Regions from separate parts of the Pseudoduganella sp. HUAS MS19 genome, predicted to be linked through region 3. Evidence: predicted binding sites of a transcription regulator. Region 3 holds the regulator's gene; each other region holds the start of a gene.
What was found. The regulator sigma-54, encoded in region 3, starts transcription at its own class of promoters, with help from an activator protein. The targets are predictions, from matches to a motif close to TGGCANGNAANCTGCTTT.
Positions count from the first base shown of each region.

Region 1: the regulator sigma-54 is predicted to act here: its motif matches at 3,297-3,314, upstream of ACWBU6_RS15325 (PEP-CTERM sorting domain-containing protein).
Region 2: the regulator sigma-54 is predicted to act here: its motif matches at 2,175-2,192, upstream of pepA (flocculation-associated PEP-CTERM protein PepA).

Region 1 covers NZ_CM132133.1:3,353,465-3,358,739, reverse strand. Annotated here, with positions in the region: gene ACWBU6_RS15345 (Hsp20/alpha crystallin family protein) at 1-228, opposite strand, end outside; gene ACWBU6_RS15340 (DUF3079 domain-containing protein) at 368-574, opposite strand; gene ACWBU6_RS15335 (flavodoxin family protein) at 708-1,778, shown strand; gene ACWBU6_RS15330 (hypothetical protein) at 1,830-2,867, opposite strand; gene ACWBU6_RS15325 (PEP-CTERM sorting domain-containing protein) at 2,860-3,255, opposite strand; gene ACWBU6_RS15320 (hypothetical protein) at 3,407-3,688, opposite strand; gene ACWBU6_RS15315 (ABC transporter ATP-binding protein/permease) at 3,675-5,275, opposite strand, start outside.
Region 2 covers NZ_CM132133.1:5,340,986-5,346,260, reverse strand. Annotated here, with positions in the region: gene ACWBU6_RS24550 (ThiF family adenylyltransferase) at 1-378, opposite strand, end outside; gene ACWBU6_RS24545 (N-acyl amino acid synthase FeeM domain-containing protein) at 371-1,135, opposite strand; gene pepA (flocculation-associated PEP-CTERM protein PepA) at 1,294-2,109, opposite strand; gene ACWBU6_RS24535 (sensor histidine kinase) at 2,318-3,709, opposite strand; gene ACWBU6_RS24530 (response regulator transcription factor) at 3,706-4,386, opposite strand; gene ACWBU6_RS24525 (hypothetical protein) at 4,521-4,646, shown strand; gene ACWBU6_RS24520 (hypothetical protein) at 4,712-4,933, shown strand; gene ACWBU6_RS24515 (cell division protein ZapA) at 4,930-5,232, shown strand.
Region 3 covers NZ_CM132133.1:954,610-959,884, forward strand. Annotated here, with positions in the region: gene lptA (lipopolysaccharide transport periplasmic protein LptA) at 1-472, shown strand, start outside; gene lptB (LPS export ABC transporter ATP-binding protein) at 475-1,230, shown strand; gene ACWBU6_RS04455 (RNA polymerase factor sigma-54) at 1,240-2,736, shown strand; gene hpf (ribosome hibernation-promoting factor, HPF/YfiA family) at 2,804-3,163, shown strand; gene ACWBU6_RS04465 (enoyl-CoA hydratase/isomerase family protein) at 3,239-4,324, shown strand; gene ACWBU6_RS04470 (Lrp/AsnC family transcriptional regulator) at 4,321-4,782, shown strand; gene ACWBU6_RS04475 (metal-dependent hydrolase) at 4,779-5,275, opposite strand, start outside.

The DNA of each region.
Region 1 (5,275 bases), 2.4 Mb from region 3:
GTTGCCGGAAATGTCGACCTTGATGTCGTCCTTATTTACTCCGGGGACGTCAGCCCGAACCGTGTAGGACACTTCATCTTCGTGCACATCGATACGGATCGGCTGCTGCCCCTCGCCTTCGCGCGTGATGTTCGCCAACCGGAAGTCACGGAACAGGTCTTCGAAATTGCGGAAGGGATCGAAACGGGCCAGGTCCGTGAATGGATCGTAACGCCTCAGATTAGCCATGATTTCCTCCTTTCTCGGTGCGACAATATGTTAGTCCCAGACCAGCCGGCTTGCCACAGAATCTGACAATCGGATGTGGCGTCGTTTTTATGCTCAATCTATCGACCTGCAGCACGCGACTGCTTGCATGAGCCGCGCCTCACGCGGTCTTCTTCACATTGGCGCCCGGTTGGGGCGCCAGCAGCGGCGATTCCCACTCCCTCCAGTCCGGGCCGAACAACTCCGCTGGATGCTGGGTCCGCTCTGAGCCATTGCCGCACGCCAGGCTGTCAGCAGGACAGTATTTATCGCATCCCCAGCACACCCGCTCCGGGTGCAAGGGGACGATTGGGAACCTCTTTGCCATGCTGCCATCGTAGCCCTCCTGTCCCCGTCTCATCCTTAATCCAGGTCAAGTTCTGCCGCCCTGTCCGGTCCGTTCGCTGCCGAACCGACGCTCCGACCCGACCGTGTCAACGTCTCCTGGACAGGAGGGAAAAATGACCGAGGTCCGCAAAGGCCAGGCCCCCGCCAAGCTGGAGCGCAGCGAGTTCCGGCTACGCTTCATGCGCAATTTTGCCGACTCCACGTTCGATACGCTGCGCGGCGAATTGTCGAAGCTGGAGGAGGTCGCCTGGCAAAACTTCAGCGGCAGCCGCAAAGCGCCCCTGACCGAACCAGCCGGGCCGGGTTACGCCGACCCGGCCTATCAGCTGTCGCTTGAGTGGAAAGCGGCAGCCGCGCGCCTGCAAGCTGCCGAACAGCGCCAGAAAGACCCTGCAACGCCGTCGAAAGTGCTGTTGATATGCGGTGCGGCACGGAATGACGGCAGCTGTCCCGGCGAAATGTCAAAGACCTGGCGCATGCTGAAACTGGCCGAGGCCACCTTGTCCGCCGATGGCATCGCCAGCGACATCCTTGACCTGAGCCGCCTCACCTCGGAATTCGAAGTGCGCATCCATCCTTGCAAAGGCTGCGTATCCACCGCCATGCCGCTCTGCCATTGGCCCTGCAGCTGCTACCCCAATCATAGCCTCGGGCAGGTGAACGACTGGATGAACGAGATCTATGAACAATGGGTCGCGGCGCACGGCATCATTATCCTGACACCAGTCTACTGGTACCAGGCACCGTCCGTCCTGAAGCTGATGATCGACCGCCTGGTGTGCGCAGACGGCGGCAATCCGGACCCGACCAGCACCCACGGCAAAAAGCCTGAAGAGGCCAAGGCACTGGAACTGGCAGGCTGGCCTTACCCGAAACATCTGGCCGGACGCGCCTATGGCCTGGTGGTACACGGCGACGTCGCCGGCGCCGAAAGCCTGCGCCGCAATCTATCCGATTGGCTCGATTGGATGCAATTGATCGATGCCGGCTCGCAGGCCCGGCTTGAGCGCTATCTTGGCTATTACGAACCGTATGCAAGCAGTCACGACGCCTTGGACAAGGACGCGGCATTCCAGGAGGAAGTCCGCAACGTTGCGCGCGCGGTTGGGCATACAGTGCGCCTGCTGCGTTCGGGCAGCATCGCCCGCCCCGACAGGGGCTTGCAGTCGCCGCGTCCCAAGTAAACGGAAAAGGCCGGCGTCTCCCCCCGGATTGCCGGCCCCATGGCACTGCCCTTACTGCGCAGCCGTAGTAAACGTCCAGGACTTATTGATGGCCTTTCCATCCACCATGGCAATCAGGGCCACAGAGTAGGCGGTGGCAGGCTTCAGGCGCTGCACCGGCACCAGGGTTGCTGTGAAGCCCTGCATATTGCCGTCATCCGTCAACGCCGGGCCGTTGGTCGTGATGACCGGGCCAAGTTTGCCACCCTTGTTTACCAGGATACGGGCGTCGACCGCCGCACCGCCGGCAGGCGTCAGGCTGAACTGGCTGATCGAGATCGGCGCCGTCACGGCCATACCCCGGGTTTCGAAACTGACGGTGACTGGCGTCCCCGCCTCGAGCAGGTCCGGCACTGGCGTCGGGGTTTCCGTGCGGTTGAAGAAGACAAAGGGCACATCCACCTGGTTCGCGTAAGGGTATGCACGAATACTGCCCGCGCCTGGCAGCTGCGCAGTTTGCGAGGTACTCGTGGCCACATCAACCACGCAAAGCGTCGACGCCCCCTCTGCCGGATTGAAGTTGTTGGCTGCGATGCCAATATCAATCGTGCTGGCAAACAGCAGGGCCGCGTGGTACACCGAATTGGCCCACTCCGCAACACAGGTCATGTACTTGTCGGTACCCACCGTGCTGTAGATCGCCTCGCCGGAGACTGCGGCCGCGTAGCCTGCCGCGGCGATCCGGTCCGCTGCCCGGACACCCGTGAAACCGGGCTTGCCGATTGTTTCACCGTGCAGCTCGCTGATGCCATTCTGGTTGATGTAACTCCAGTGTGCGCCTGCCGACTTATCCAGCAGCAGGCTCTGGGCCAACAGCCCGGAACCGATCTTGCTGCGCAAGGCGTTGATCGCATTGAAGATACTGAGATTGCCGCTGCCCGCCGCATAGGTCGGGGCAGGAACCGTGGTGACGATATTGCCCTCCAACGGAGGCGGCACGCTAGGCGGCGGACTGGTGGCCACCACGGGCGCGCCGCCCGAGCCGCCGCCACCGCATGCCGCCAGCAGCATAGTCAGGACAAGCGCTGGTAAGCTGCGCGAGCTAAACATGGGACCCCTCCCGGCGGCGCAGGAAAAGCAATGCGCAACCCAGGCCGAGCAAAGCCAGGGTCCCTGGCTCGGGGATGGCTGCTGCCGCTTGCGGCAACTCCGGCGCCGTAATGATTGCAGATCCACCAGCGGGGGCTGTGGTCGAAGGCAGGGATACCTCGACAACAGGATGAATGTCCTGTGGGGCCGGGACCGAAATCGGCGAAGCCGCAGGCGTGTTGTCGAAATTCGTCAAAGGCAGACTGCTAAAGGCCGGTGGCACGGTCATGCTGTAGTTCATGAAGCTGAATTCGATACTGTTAACGGTGCCTGGGCCAGCAATCGCTTGCGCACCTGCCAGAACGGAGCAGGCCAGCAGGCAAGACTTGAACAGCATTTTAGCTTTCATATCGCGCTCCATAATTTGGTTGTGGAAACTACAAGCTGGATGAAGCATCAACCGTGCCTACACTCTAAGTACCTGATTATGCTGAGCTACCACAACTTCAAGCATGAAAGGTGTTAAATTTCACGACAACTAAATTTGCAGTTGGGAAATTTTAGCCAAGCTTACGTGCAAACGGACGCAACAAGGCGCCCCACTTTGATAACATCCGTGTTTCCCTTACGAATGCAAGAAAGAGAAGCAGGTGTCTATTTGGGTTATCGCCTACCGGAATGCCGACCGGACTGAGCATCAGATAACGGCAAATGCGGCCGAGGTACTGACCGAGCAAGGCGCCGCCATGCTTGTCAGCGACTACCTTCAGCGGCAGCAATTGACCAGGGGCGGCGGCCCGCTGGCGGCGGAACAGTACAACTTCCAGATTATCCGCATTCATCGAGTTCGGAGCGACGCTGAAGGCCCCTGAGCTCCGCGCCTTGCAGCTCGCCGGCTGGCGGTCCCGGCACCTCATGGAATTCCCACGCGCCATCGCCCTTCAATTGCAGCACATGTGTATGGTGGCGCCGCACGGCCGCGCGGTGCGCGATACTGATCAGGGTGGCGCCGCTTGCGCGCAAGCGCTGGTACAGGAAGGCTTCATTAACACTGTCGAGCGCGCTGGTCGCTTCGTCCAGGATCACGATGTTTGGCTCATGCACAAGCACACGGCCAAATGCCAGCCGCTGTTGCTCGCCCACCGACAGCAGCTTCTGCCAATCATGCACCGCGTCAAGACCACCGACACGCCGGGCAAGATGCGGCAAGTGTACTTCGTCCAGTATCTCCAGCAAGCGCGCGTCGTCCAGGCTCGACTGCACGCTTGGATAGATGAGCTGGCTGCGCAGCGTGCCATGTTGCAGGTAAGGCTGCTGCGGCAGAAAGAAGAAATCTTCCAGGGGCGGATGGTGAATCAGTCCACTGCCGTTATCCCACAAGCCTGCGATTGCGCGCAATAGTGAGCTTTTGCCGCAACCGCTATCGCCGACGATCATCAGTGCATCGCCCGGTTCCAGCGCAAACGACAGGTCCTTGACGAGTACGCGCTCGGATTGAGGCGGGCACACGGTCAGGGAGTCCACTGCGATCCGCTTGCCGGCCCGCATCCTGATCCGCGGCCGCTGCCTGTCGGCCAGCGGCGCTTCCTCGGGGGATGGAAGTACCAGCCTCGATAATGTCTGCAGGCGTTCGGTGCCCGCGACGAAGCGGCTCAGGCTTTCAAAGTTGTCGACGATAACGCCCACGGCGCCAAGCACTGCAGTGAATGCACCGGCCGCCTGTACGGCCCGCCCTACTTCCAGCTCGCCGGACAGCACAGCGTCGGCGAGGATCACCGCCGGCAGCACCAGGGTGAGTTGGCTGAAAGTACGCTGGAACAGGTTCAGGGTCCGCTGCTTTGCAATCAGCCTGCTGTAATTGTGGAACACCTTATCGAACTTGCTGTCGATATAAGCACGCTCCTGCGCCTCGCCCCGGTAAAAAGCGATCGATTCGGCATTCTCGCGCAAACGCATCAGGCCGAACCGGAAGTCCGCCTCGCGCCGCAGTTGCCAGAAATTCAGCCGGATCAAGGGATTGCCGAAAACATAGAGCGCGACAACGGTACCGGCCAGCGCGTATACGGCCAGCACGCCAACCAGGAAATGCGAGATCGACCACAGCACGGCACTGAAGGCCACCAGCTGCATGACCGAACCCAGGAAGACCAGCAGGAAATGAATGGAACGCCCAGTGAAGGTGTTGACGTCCTCGCTGATGCGCTGGTCCGGGTTGTCGATCTCACCGTCCGAAGTCAGTGCGTAGTATTTGCGTCCCTGCAGATAGCCATCCAGGAAGCGCCCCGTCAGCCAGCGCCGCCACTGGTTGGCGAACATGTCGCGCATGTAGTAATAGAATGCATAGATGGGCACCGCGAACGACAGGATGAGCAGGCAGGCGCGCACGGACTTCCAGAAGCGCTCGCCGTCCCGTCCCGCCAGCGCCGACG
Region 2 (5,275 bases), 2.0 Mb from region 3:
GTCGAGGAAGGCGCTGACATTGGCGCCGTTGACGCCCTGGCCGAACTGGCGTATCTCGATTTCTGGATTGATGTCCTGCGCCATGCGTGCCGCCACGGCCACCTTGGGCTGGCCCATGGTGGACATGAAGGCGGCCGCCTGCCGGTTCAGGTTGGGGATGTCGTAGCAGTCGAAGTCGGCGATATGGAAGGCGCCGACGCCGAGCCGGGCCAATGTCAGCAGGTGCACGGCGCCCACGCCGCCCATGCCGGCAATGGCGATGCGCTTGCCGCGCAAGCGTTGCTGTTCCTCCGGTGTGACCCAACCGAGGTTGCGCGCAAACGCCTCTTCGTACTGGAAGCGGGCAGCCATCGCAGGTTCTTTGTCGCGGCTAGTCATGTGGCAGGTTGAGCATTCTGTTGACGATTCCTATTTCCTCGCGCGGCGAGAAGAACTGCGGGTAGAACGAGCGTACGCCGGGCACCGCCCCCTTGCCGCCGTAACGCTGGATCTGTTCCGTCATATAGGCCAGCTCGACGCACATCAGGATGCCCTGCACATTGACGCGCGGGTTCAGCACCGGCTCGCCGATCTGCTTGAAGCCCAGCGCATTGTCGAAAAAGGCGCGATGGCGCGGCTGCACTTCAATGAACATATGCGTGCGCTGGTGGACGTCGCGCGCGGTGATCACGGCCAGGTGGAACAGGGCGGCCTGGTACTGCTTGCTGTTGCCCGCCATGTCGAAGGCGAACTTGATGATTTCGCAGATGCGGCCGCCTTTGGCGCGGCAGGCGTCCAGTTCGGGCTTGAACAGCTCGTCGGCCAGCAAGCCTTCCGGGCAATCCAGGCCGACGCTCAATGTGCCCACCGCTTCGCCGCGCTGGCTGGCCATCAGGGTGACGCGGTTGGCGACCGGCGTCAACGCATGGTTGCCGGTAAAACCGCGCCAGCTATACATGCGGTGGATCAGCATGCTGGCCTGGTTGCGCCCGGTGGGCGTGTCGACCAGTCTGATGCCGAAGTCCAGTTCTTGCGTGACTTGGTCGGCTAGTTGCGCGACCAGGGGATCGCCTTCGCTCAGCGTGGAGTGCGGGGCTGCGTCGTCTGCGCTGGTGTCGTGCGCAGTGTTGGACGTGGCGTCGGGGCTGTCATGCATGGCGAGTTCCTCCAGCAAGCGCCAGGCGTCAAGTCATCCCGCAAATAGCATGGTGAAAGCTAAAAAGGCCGACCAACGCGCGGCGCTGAAAAACGATCATGCCACGACGAGCTGATGCGGGCAATCGCATCAGCTCGTCGTGCCTTCCAGCGCTCGGCTTAGCGGCGCCGCAAGCGCTGCGTGCCCACCATCAGCAAGCCCAGGCCAAGCAGGACCAGGCTGCCAGGTTCCGGAACCTGGTTGAAGTCCAAGATGCCGGTCTCCGAGTTAATCGCCACGATGTTGGCGCCGAGGCAGCCCGCCACGTCGCATTCGATGCCTAGCGAGGTGTTATTGAAGGCGGAGAAGGCGGCGGTATAGAACGGGCGCGGCAGGGTGAAGTAGTCAAAGCCGTCCGGCACCAGCGGATCGGGATTGTCGAACAACTCCCAGCCGAAGTTCAGGTTCTGGTACGCCCCGCCCAGCGGGTCCAGGCCGCCGACACCGGCGGTCAGCATGCTCGAGCTGGCCAGCTTGTACTGGTCGCCGGCAGCCAGGACGGTCGGGTCCAGCGCTACGGTCGCCAGCGAATAGGTGTTGTCGTTGTCCGGGTCGGCCCACAGCTCGAACGAGAAAGCGCTCACGTTGCAGCTCACGCCTGGCGCCAGCACGCCGGAGCAGGTGAACTCCTGGGTAAAGGTTGCATACAGGCCGTAAGCCACGTTGACTTGCGATTGTCCGCCAGGTACTGGCGCGCTGTTCAGCGCAAAACCGGTGAAGACAGCATAGCCGCTGGCGCGGTAGAAGGTGGCCGGGTCGCCGGCTTCATGCCGGATACGGGTGGAAGAAAAGCCATTGATGGCATCGGCGTCAAAGGTGCTGCCGGCGCCGTTGATGACCGTGGGGTTCACGGTGAACACCGGCGACGCGGATGCTTGGGCCGCGCTTAGCAAACCCAGTGCGCCTGCCAGCAACCAGCGCAAATATTTTTTCATGCTCGTCTCTCCAATCAGGTTTTTCAGTGAGGAATTGGCGGGTACCAATCATCTGCATGGCCATCCATGCAAGGGCCATGCCAAAAAATCACAGTCCTAAATGAATCAAGCACTTAATATTCGCTTGTAAATTAATATCGAAGCAACTTTTATATTGCTGTAAAAATTCCCGACATAAAAGCCAATCAAATCAATGACTTGCAACTACTTATTGAGTAGTTATTAACGGCAGGGTCAGGCTGAATGTGACCTGGGTCGGCGTGCAATCGGACAGCTTCAGCTCGCCGCCGTGGGCCCGGGCGATTTCGCGTGCCAGTGCCAGGCCGAGCCCGACGCCGGCTATGCGCCGGTTGTAGGCATGTTCGGCGCGATAGAAGCGGTCGAACAAGCGTTCGCGCTGCTCGAAAGCGATGCCGGCTGAGGCGTTGGCCACCTCGACTAGCCAGCCCGTGCCGCTGCGGCGGCCGGCAATGGCGATCCAGCCTTGCGGCACACCGTACTTGACCGCATTGCTGACCAGGTTTTGCAGCACCTGGCGCAGCAGGTCGGCGTCGCCCTGCGCATCCATGCGCGGCGGCAGGTCGAGCCGCAAGGGGCGGTCCGGCGCCATCATGTCGAGGTCGTCGGCCAGCTCACGCAGGACCGGCACCAGGTCGAACGCCTGCATCGGGATCTGCAGCTGGCCGGCATCGGCGCGCGACAGCATCAACAGCTTGCGCACCACATTGTCGAGGCGGCGCACTTCATCCAGCATGTCGGCCAGCGCCTGTTCCAGTTCGGGGTAGGCGCCGGCCCGTTCGAAGGCGCGTTCCAGTTCGCCCTGCAGGATCGATACCGGTGTGCGCAGTTCATGGGCCGCATCGCCCGAGAAGCGCGCCGACTGCAGGAAGCTGCGCTCGAGCCGGTCCAGCATGTCGTTGAACACGGTAACCAGGCGCTCGAACTCCGTCACCTCTTCATCGGCTGCCACACGCTGGCGCAGATCGCTGGCACGGATGCGTTCCATCACGCCGGTCAGGTGTTCGATCGGGCGCATGGCACGGCCGGCCAGGTACCACGCCACGCCGCCCACCGCCAGGCAAAGCAGGATCACTGCGCCGCCAAAGCGCCAGATGGTGGCCTTGAGCTGGGCTTCAGACAGGGTGGTGTTGACGCCGAACTGCACCAGCACGCTGCCGCGCCGCGTCTGGCCGATGCGCCACTGCGTGCCGCCGCCGTAGTAGGTGCGCAGTTGGCTGTCGGCAGCTTCCGGCACCAGCAGCGAGCGGGGCCAGTCAGGGCTTCGGTACAGCAGGGCACCGCTGTCGTCCACCGCGCGCAGGATGGCGAAATGCTCCGTGCTGCCGGCCGGCGCGAAGCCGCTGAAGCTGGCGTTCAGGTGGGCATCGATGGAAGGCCATACGGCCGGCGTCCTGGTGCCGAAACCCGGCCCTGACAGGTGCGCCACCATCATGCGGTCCAGGATGCTGGCGCGCCGCGCAACGACCGCCACGGCGGAGGCGACGAACAGCACTGCGACCACGCCGATGGCGAGGCCGGTCGTGATCAGCGCAATGCGAATGCGGAAGGAGCGGATGAAGGGGCGGCGCGCAGGCTTCATGCGTCGCCATCCGGCTTGCGCAGGCGGTAGCCGACGCCGCGCACAGCCTCGATGGCAACGTGCTCGGGCAAGGCCAGCTTCTTGCGCAGGCGCTGGATGCAGACGTCGACCATATTGGTTTGCGGGTCGAAGTCGTAGCCCCACACATGCTCGAGGATCTGGGTGCGGGTATACACCCGGCCCGGCGCGCGCATCAGGTATTCCATCAGGTTGAATTCCCGGCTGGTCAGTTCGACTTCGCGGCCATCGAGTTGTGCCACGCGCGATAGGCGGTCCAGTTTGAGCGGGCCGGCCGTCAGCACGTTCTGCCGCTCGCCGCTTACGCGGCGCAGCAGGGCGTGGATGCGGGCGATCAGTTCTTCCACGTAGAACGGCTTGGCCAGGTAGTCGTCGGCGCCCAGGTTCAGGCCTTGCAGGCGGTCGTCCAGCTCATTGCGTGCGGTCAGCAGGATGACCGGCGTGTCGCGGCCGTCGCGGCGCAGGGCTTTCAGGATCGCCAGGCCGTCGCGGCCCGGCACCATGATGTCGAGCAGGATGATGTCGTACTGGCGTGTCAGCGCGTAGTCATAGCCCTGGTTCCCATCTTCGCAATGGTCGACCAGGATGCCTTGTTCGCGCAATCCGCTGCATACAAAGCTCGCGATACGCTGTTCGTCTTCTACCAGTAGGGCTTTCATCCCCAGCATTGTCAGGAAATGCCAAAGCGCCGTCAATGCGGGCGGGTCTCGATTACAGCTTTGTAATCGAAGCGTTGGCCGTCCCGTCATTTTCACCTGGTGTAATGGCGGGGTCAAAACAAGGGAGACAGACCATGAGCCTCGGCATCTGGTTCCGGGAACTAGGCAATGACCTGGCCGACATCGGCGGCGCGTTCAAGGACGTGTGCGTCGACATCGCGGCGGCAGCGCGCAAGATCGCAGGGCACGCTTACAAATGAGCTACAATCGTAAGCATGTATAACACCAAGTTGACCGTACAATCGTGCGGCTCTATAGTTTCGGGATGATCGCAGACTTCCAAGAACTTTCCGACAAAATCGACCGCCTTGCGGAACTCGCGCAAGCCTTGCGCCGGGAGAATTCCCAGTTGCGCCAGGCCAATGCAGCTCTGGTGGCCGACAATCTCGAATACCAGCGCCGCCTGGGTGAGGCGCACGCACGCGTGATGGCGCTGCTCGATAAAATCCCCGCTGCCGAAGCAGACACTCCTGAGGATGCACAATGATCCAAGTCGACGTGACCATCATGGGCCAGCCCTACAAGCTCGCCTGCAAGGCTGACGAAGAACGCGCGCTGCGCGAAGCGGCCAACCTGCTCGACAAAAAGATGAGTGCGATCCGCGATGCCGGCAAGATCAAGGGCAATGACCGCATCGCCGTGATGGCGGCGCTGGGCATGGCGGCCGAATTCCTGGCATCGAAGACTGCCAATGGCGGCCCGTCGATGCTGGAGGTGCAGGAGAAGCTGGGCGCCATGCACAAGGTGCTCGACAACGCGCTGACGCCGCAAGAGAATCTCTTCTAATTCCCAAAAATTGTCTTAAAGGCCTTTCCCGCAAAACGTTTGA
Region 3 (5,275 bases):
CACCGTGCTGCAGGGAGGCGTCAGGCTGACCCGCGGCACGCTGACCATGACGGCCGAGCGCGCCTTCGTCAAGCTGACGCCGGAAGGCTACCAGCAGGTAACCCTGTTCGGCGACGGCAAGAAAGCCACCTTCCGCCAGAAGCGCGACGGCGCCGGCGATCAGTGGGTGGAAGGCGACGCCGAGCGTATCGAATATGAGGAACAGGTTGAGCTGGTGAAAATGTTCAACAAAGCCACCATCCGCCGCCTGGAAGGCGGCAAGCAGAACGATGAAGTGCAGGGCGAGTTCATCTCCTACGACAGCCGCAAGGAATTCTTCAGCGTGCGCAATACCGCAAGCGGCGAGAGCAAGCCGGGCGGCGGCCGCGGCACCATGGTGATCCAGCCGGCCCGCACCGAACCGCCTGCGGCCCAGCCAACCACGCCTGCGGCCCAGCCAACCACGCCTGCCGCCACCACGGAGAAGAAGTAAGCATGCAAGCAAATACCTGCGCCAGCACGCTGGTCGTGCGCGGCCTCCAGAAAACCTATGGCAAACGCCAGGTGGTGCACGACGTTTCGCTGCAAGTCGACTGCGGCGAAGTGGTCGGCCTGCTGGGCCCTAACGGCGCCGGCAAGACCACTTCCTTCTACATGATCGTCGGCCTGGTGGCCTCCGATGCGGGCACCATCGATATCGGCGGCGCCGACGTATCGAGCCTGCCGATCCACAAGCGCGCCGCGCTGGGCCTGTCCTACCTGCCGCAGGAAGCTTCGGTGTTCCGCAAGCTGACCGTGGAGGAAAATATCCGCGCGGTGCTGGAACTGCAGAGGGTCGACGGCAAGCCGCTGGCCAAGGCCGAGATCAACCAGCGCCTGGAAGCGCTGCTGGCCGACTTGCAAATCGAGAAGCTGCGCGAGAATCCGGCCCTGTCGCTGTCCGGTGGCGAGCGCCGCCGCGTGGAAATTGCACGCGCCCTGGCCACCAATCCGCGTTTCGTGCTGCTGGACGAACCGTTCGCCGGCGTGGACCCGATCGCCGTGATCGAAATCCAACGTATTGTGCGTTTCCTGAAGGAGCGCAATATCGGTGTCCTGATCACCGACCATAATGTGCGTGAGACCCTCGGCATCTGCGACCGCGCCTACATCATCAACCAGGGCGCCGTGCTGGCTTCGGGCCGCCCGGACGACATCATTGCCAACGAATCCGTACGCCGTGTCTACCTCGGCGAACACTTCCGCATGTAAGCGAAGGCCATGAAACAAACACTGCAACTGCGAACCTCGCAACACCTGGCGCTGACGCCGCAGCTGCAACAATCCATCCGCCTGTTGCAGCTGTCCACGCTGGAACTGCACCAGGAGTTGGAACAGCTGCTTGGCGACAATCCCATGCTGGAGCGCCTTGACGATCCGCTCGACCACTCGGTGCGCCTGCTGGCCGATGGCGCCATCAGCCAGGGCAACGGCAATGGCTCGGAAGGCCCCGCCGCGCCCACACCTGATGGCGCGCCAGGCGAGGGCGGCGACGCCCCCGCCGCTGCCGATGGCGAAGGCTATGAAGGCGGCGACAGCGAAAGCGCCGGCAACGGCAGCGACGACACCGACTGGAGCGCCAGCTCCGGCAGCAAATCCGCCGACGACGAAGACAGCCGCCCGCAACTGGAAGCTTCCGGCTGCACGCTGCGCGAACACCTGCTGGAGCAGATGCGCGTCACCGTGCAGGAGCCGCGCGACCGCGCGCTGATGGAGCTGATCATCGATGCGCTGGACGATAACGGCTACCTGGAGGAGCCGCTGGAAGAAATCCACGAGCGCCTGCCGCCCGAGCTGGAGATCGAGCTGGACGACCTGCGTTGCAGCCTGGTGCTGCTGCAAAGTTTCGACCCGCCCGGCGTTGCCGCGCGCAATGCCGCCGAATGCCTGGCGCTGCAGATCAAGCGCATGCCGGGCGTGCCGCTGGTGACGCGCCGCATGGCGCTGACCATCGTCGAAAAGCACCTGACCTGGTTTGCCCAGCGCGAATTCACCAAGCTGAAGAAAGCCCTCGACTGCGACGACGAAGACTTGCGCGAAGCGCAGTGCGTGATCCGCCAGTGCAACCCGCATCCGGGCGCCGAATTTGCGTCAGGCGAGTCAGACTATGTGGTGCCGGACGTGATCGTGAAGAAGGGCCGCGGCGGCTGGCTGGTCACGCTGAATAACGACGTGGTGCCGCGCCTGCGCGTGAACGCGCTGTACGCCAACCTGCTCAAGCAAGGCAAGAGCGAGTCGCAGATGAATGGCCAGCTGCAGGAAGCCAAGTGGCTGATCAAGAATATGCGCCAGCGTTTCGACACGATCCTACGCGTGGCGGAGGCGATAGTAGAACGACAAAAGAACTTTTTCAGTCATGGCGCGGTGGCCATGAGACCCCTTGTGTTGCGTGAAATTGCTGATACACTGGGACTACACGAGAGCACTATTTCTCGCGTAACAACTCAAAAATACATGCTCACCCCACATGGCATGTTTGAGTTGAAATATTTCTTTGGTAGCCACGTCGCGACCGAAGCTGGGGGTGAAGCTTCCTCGACTGCGATACGGGCACTGATCGTGCAATTGACAGGAGCAGAAGACCCGAAAAATCCTTTATCCGACAGTAAGATTGCGGACATGCTGGGAGAACAAGGCATGGTGATTGCGCGACGGACTGTTGCCAAATATCGAGAAGCGTTGAAAATCCCTCCGGTAAGCCTCCGCAAATCTTTGTAGTGCATGGGTTCCTCTGTGCGTTTCGGCGCGCACGAACTCGAGAGCGACATCATCTTTAGGAGTGTGTATGAATCTCACCATCAGTGGACATCATGTCGAAGTGACCCCGGCCATTCGCGAATACGTGCAGAACAAGCTGGAACGAGTCAAGCGCCATTTCGATCAAGTAATCGATATTGCTGTCATCCTGACTGTAGATAACCTCACCGAGAAAGAGAAACGCCAGAAAGCCGAAATCAACCTGCGCATGTCTGGCAAAACCGTGTACGTCGAAAGCCTGTCGCAAGACCTCTACGCCGCCATCGACACCCTGATTGACAAACTGGATCGCCAGGTCATGAAATACAAAGACCGTGTGCAGAACCACAATCATGCGGCCATCAAGCATTTCCCGGATACGTACGAAGCACCACCCACCGCCATGTAAAGGACTGGCCGTGTAGCACACCAAAGGGCGCAATTGGCGCCCTTTTTTGCGGCCAGGGTGCGTTAAAATATTTGCATGAGCGAACACGTCCAAACCCACATCTCCAACGGCACCGGCTTCATCACGCTGGACCGGCCCAAAGCCCTCAATTCACTGTCCCTCGACATGGTGCGCGCGATGACGCAAGCGCTGCTGGCGTGGCGCGACGATGCGTCCGTGGCGGCGGTTGTCGTGCGCAGCAGCAGTGAACGCGCGCTGTGTGCCGGCGGCGATATCCGTTTTTTCCATGACGTCGGCCGCGCCAATACACAAGGCGGCAGCGCCCTGCTGGAAGACTTCTTCACCGAAGAATATGCGCTTAACCATTTGATCCATTTCTACCCCAAGCCTTATGTGGCGCTGATGGATGGCGTGGTGATGGGCGGCGGCATGGGGATCGCACAGGGTGGGCCTGACTGCGGCGTGCGCATCGTCACCGGCCGTACCAAGATGGCGATGCCGGAAGTGAATATCGGCCTGTTCCCTGACGTGGGCGGCAGCCATTTCCTGTCGCATGCGCCGGGGCGGCTCGGCATGTGGCTCGGGCTGACCGGCTTGACGGTCGGCGCGGCCGACGCGCTCTACCTGGACCTGGCAGACTACTTCGTGCCGGAAACGGAACTGGCCGGTCTGGCAGCGCTGTTCGAGTCCACTCCCGGCGAGTCGCTGCGCGATGCGATTGCCGTCTTTGCCGGCCCGCACAATGCGTTCGCCGGCGACAGCGAACTGGAGGCGCAGCGCGCCCTGATCGACAAGCATTTCTCCGCCGGTTCGGTGCCGGCCATCATGGATTCGCTGCGCGGCGACAGCACGCCTTTCGCGCAGAAGTCGCTCAAGGCGATGGAATTACGCTCGCCCTTGATGATGAGCGTGACCCACGAACTGCTGAAGCGCGGCGCCGCGCTGGGCGTGTCGGATTGCCTGCGCATGGAGCGCAACCTGGTGCGCCGCAACTTCGAACACGGCGAAATTTTCGAAGGCGTGCGTGCGCTGGTGATCGACAAGGACAACCAGCCGAAGTGGAATCCCGCGACCCTGGCCGAAGTCACGCCCGCAATGGTGGAGCGGTTCTTCGAACCATGCTGGCCGGCCTGGGCGCATCCACTGCGGCACCTCGCATGAGGGAGTTGGACCGGATCGACCGCAGCATCCTCAATATCCTGCAAGAGGATGCCAGCACGCCCCTGCGCGAGATCGCAGAGCGCGTGCATTCATCGGTCGCGACCTGCCAGCGCCGCATCGAAAGACTGCGTGCCGATGGCGTGCTGGTGAAGGCGGTGGCGCTGGTCGACCGTGCGCTGGCCGGGCGGCCGCTGACAGTGTTCGTCTCGGTCGAACTGGAGAAGCAGAATACCGACATCTTGAAGCAGTTCGAACACCGCATGCGCTCCGAGCCGGAGGTGATGTCGTGCTACGAGGTGGCGGGCGAGTTCGACTTCCACCTGATCGTTACGGTGGAGTCGATGGAGGAATACAGCGCCTTCACGCGCCGCGTCTTCACCTCCCACCACAACGTGATCAACGTGAAGAGCCTGTTCGCGATGAACTGCTCCAAGTTCGAGACTAAGCTGACGCTTTAAGCCTGCTTGCCCCTTACCTTTTCAACGAAGGTTTGCGGGGCGTTTGCGATCACTACCTTTGACGGCAAAGCTTTCCGCAGGAAGGAGATCACAGCCTGCTCCGCCTCAAGGCCCATTAAAGTTGCAAATACTTTTGCCTCCTTTCCAGTGAGCTCGAAGCGGTAGTATCGGTTGCCGTTCGGCCCGTAGACTTTGACTTGTTCGATGCTCGCTATCGGTATTTGTTCCACTGAGCGAAGGAGGCCAGGTTTGGTGAACAGCAGCATGTCATTTTTGGTTGCTGCCACTGGAGCGCCATCCGGGTCCATCGCGCGCAGTTGGAAACATCTGACCAGGGTCATGACCGAGATCACAACAATCGTTTCAAGCAGCCTGCGATCACCAGCGAAATGCCAGGCCACAGCTAGCGCGAGCATGGCGCCGGAAATGCCCAGTTCACGGGCCATGGCGACAGGTCTGAAAACGCCATTTTGCGTAACATGGAACTTGGGAA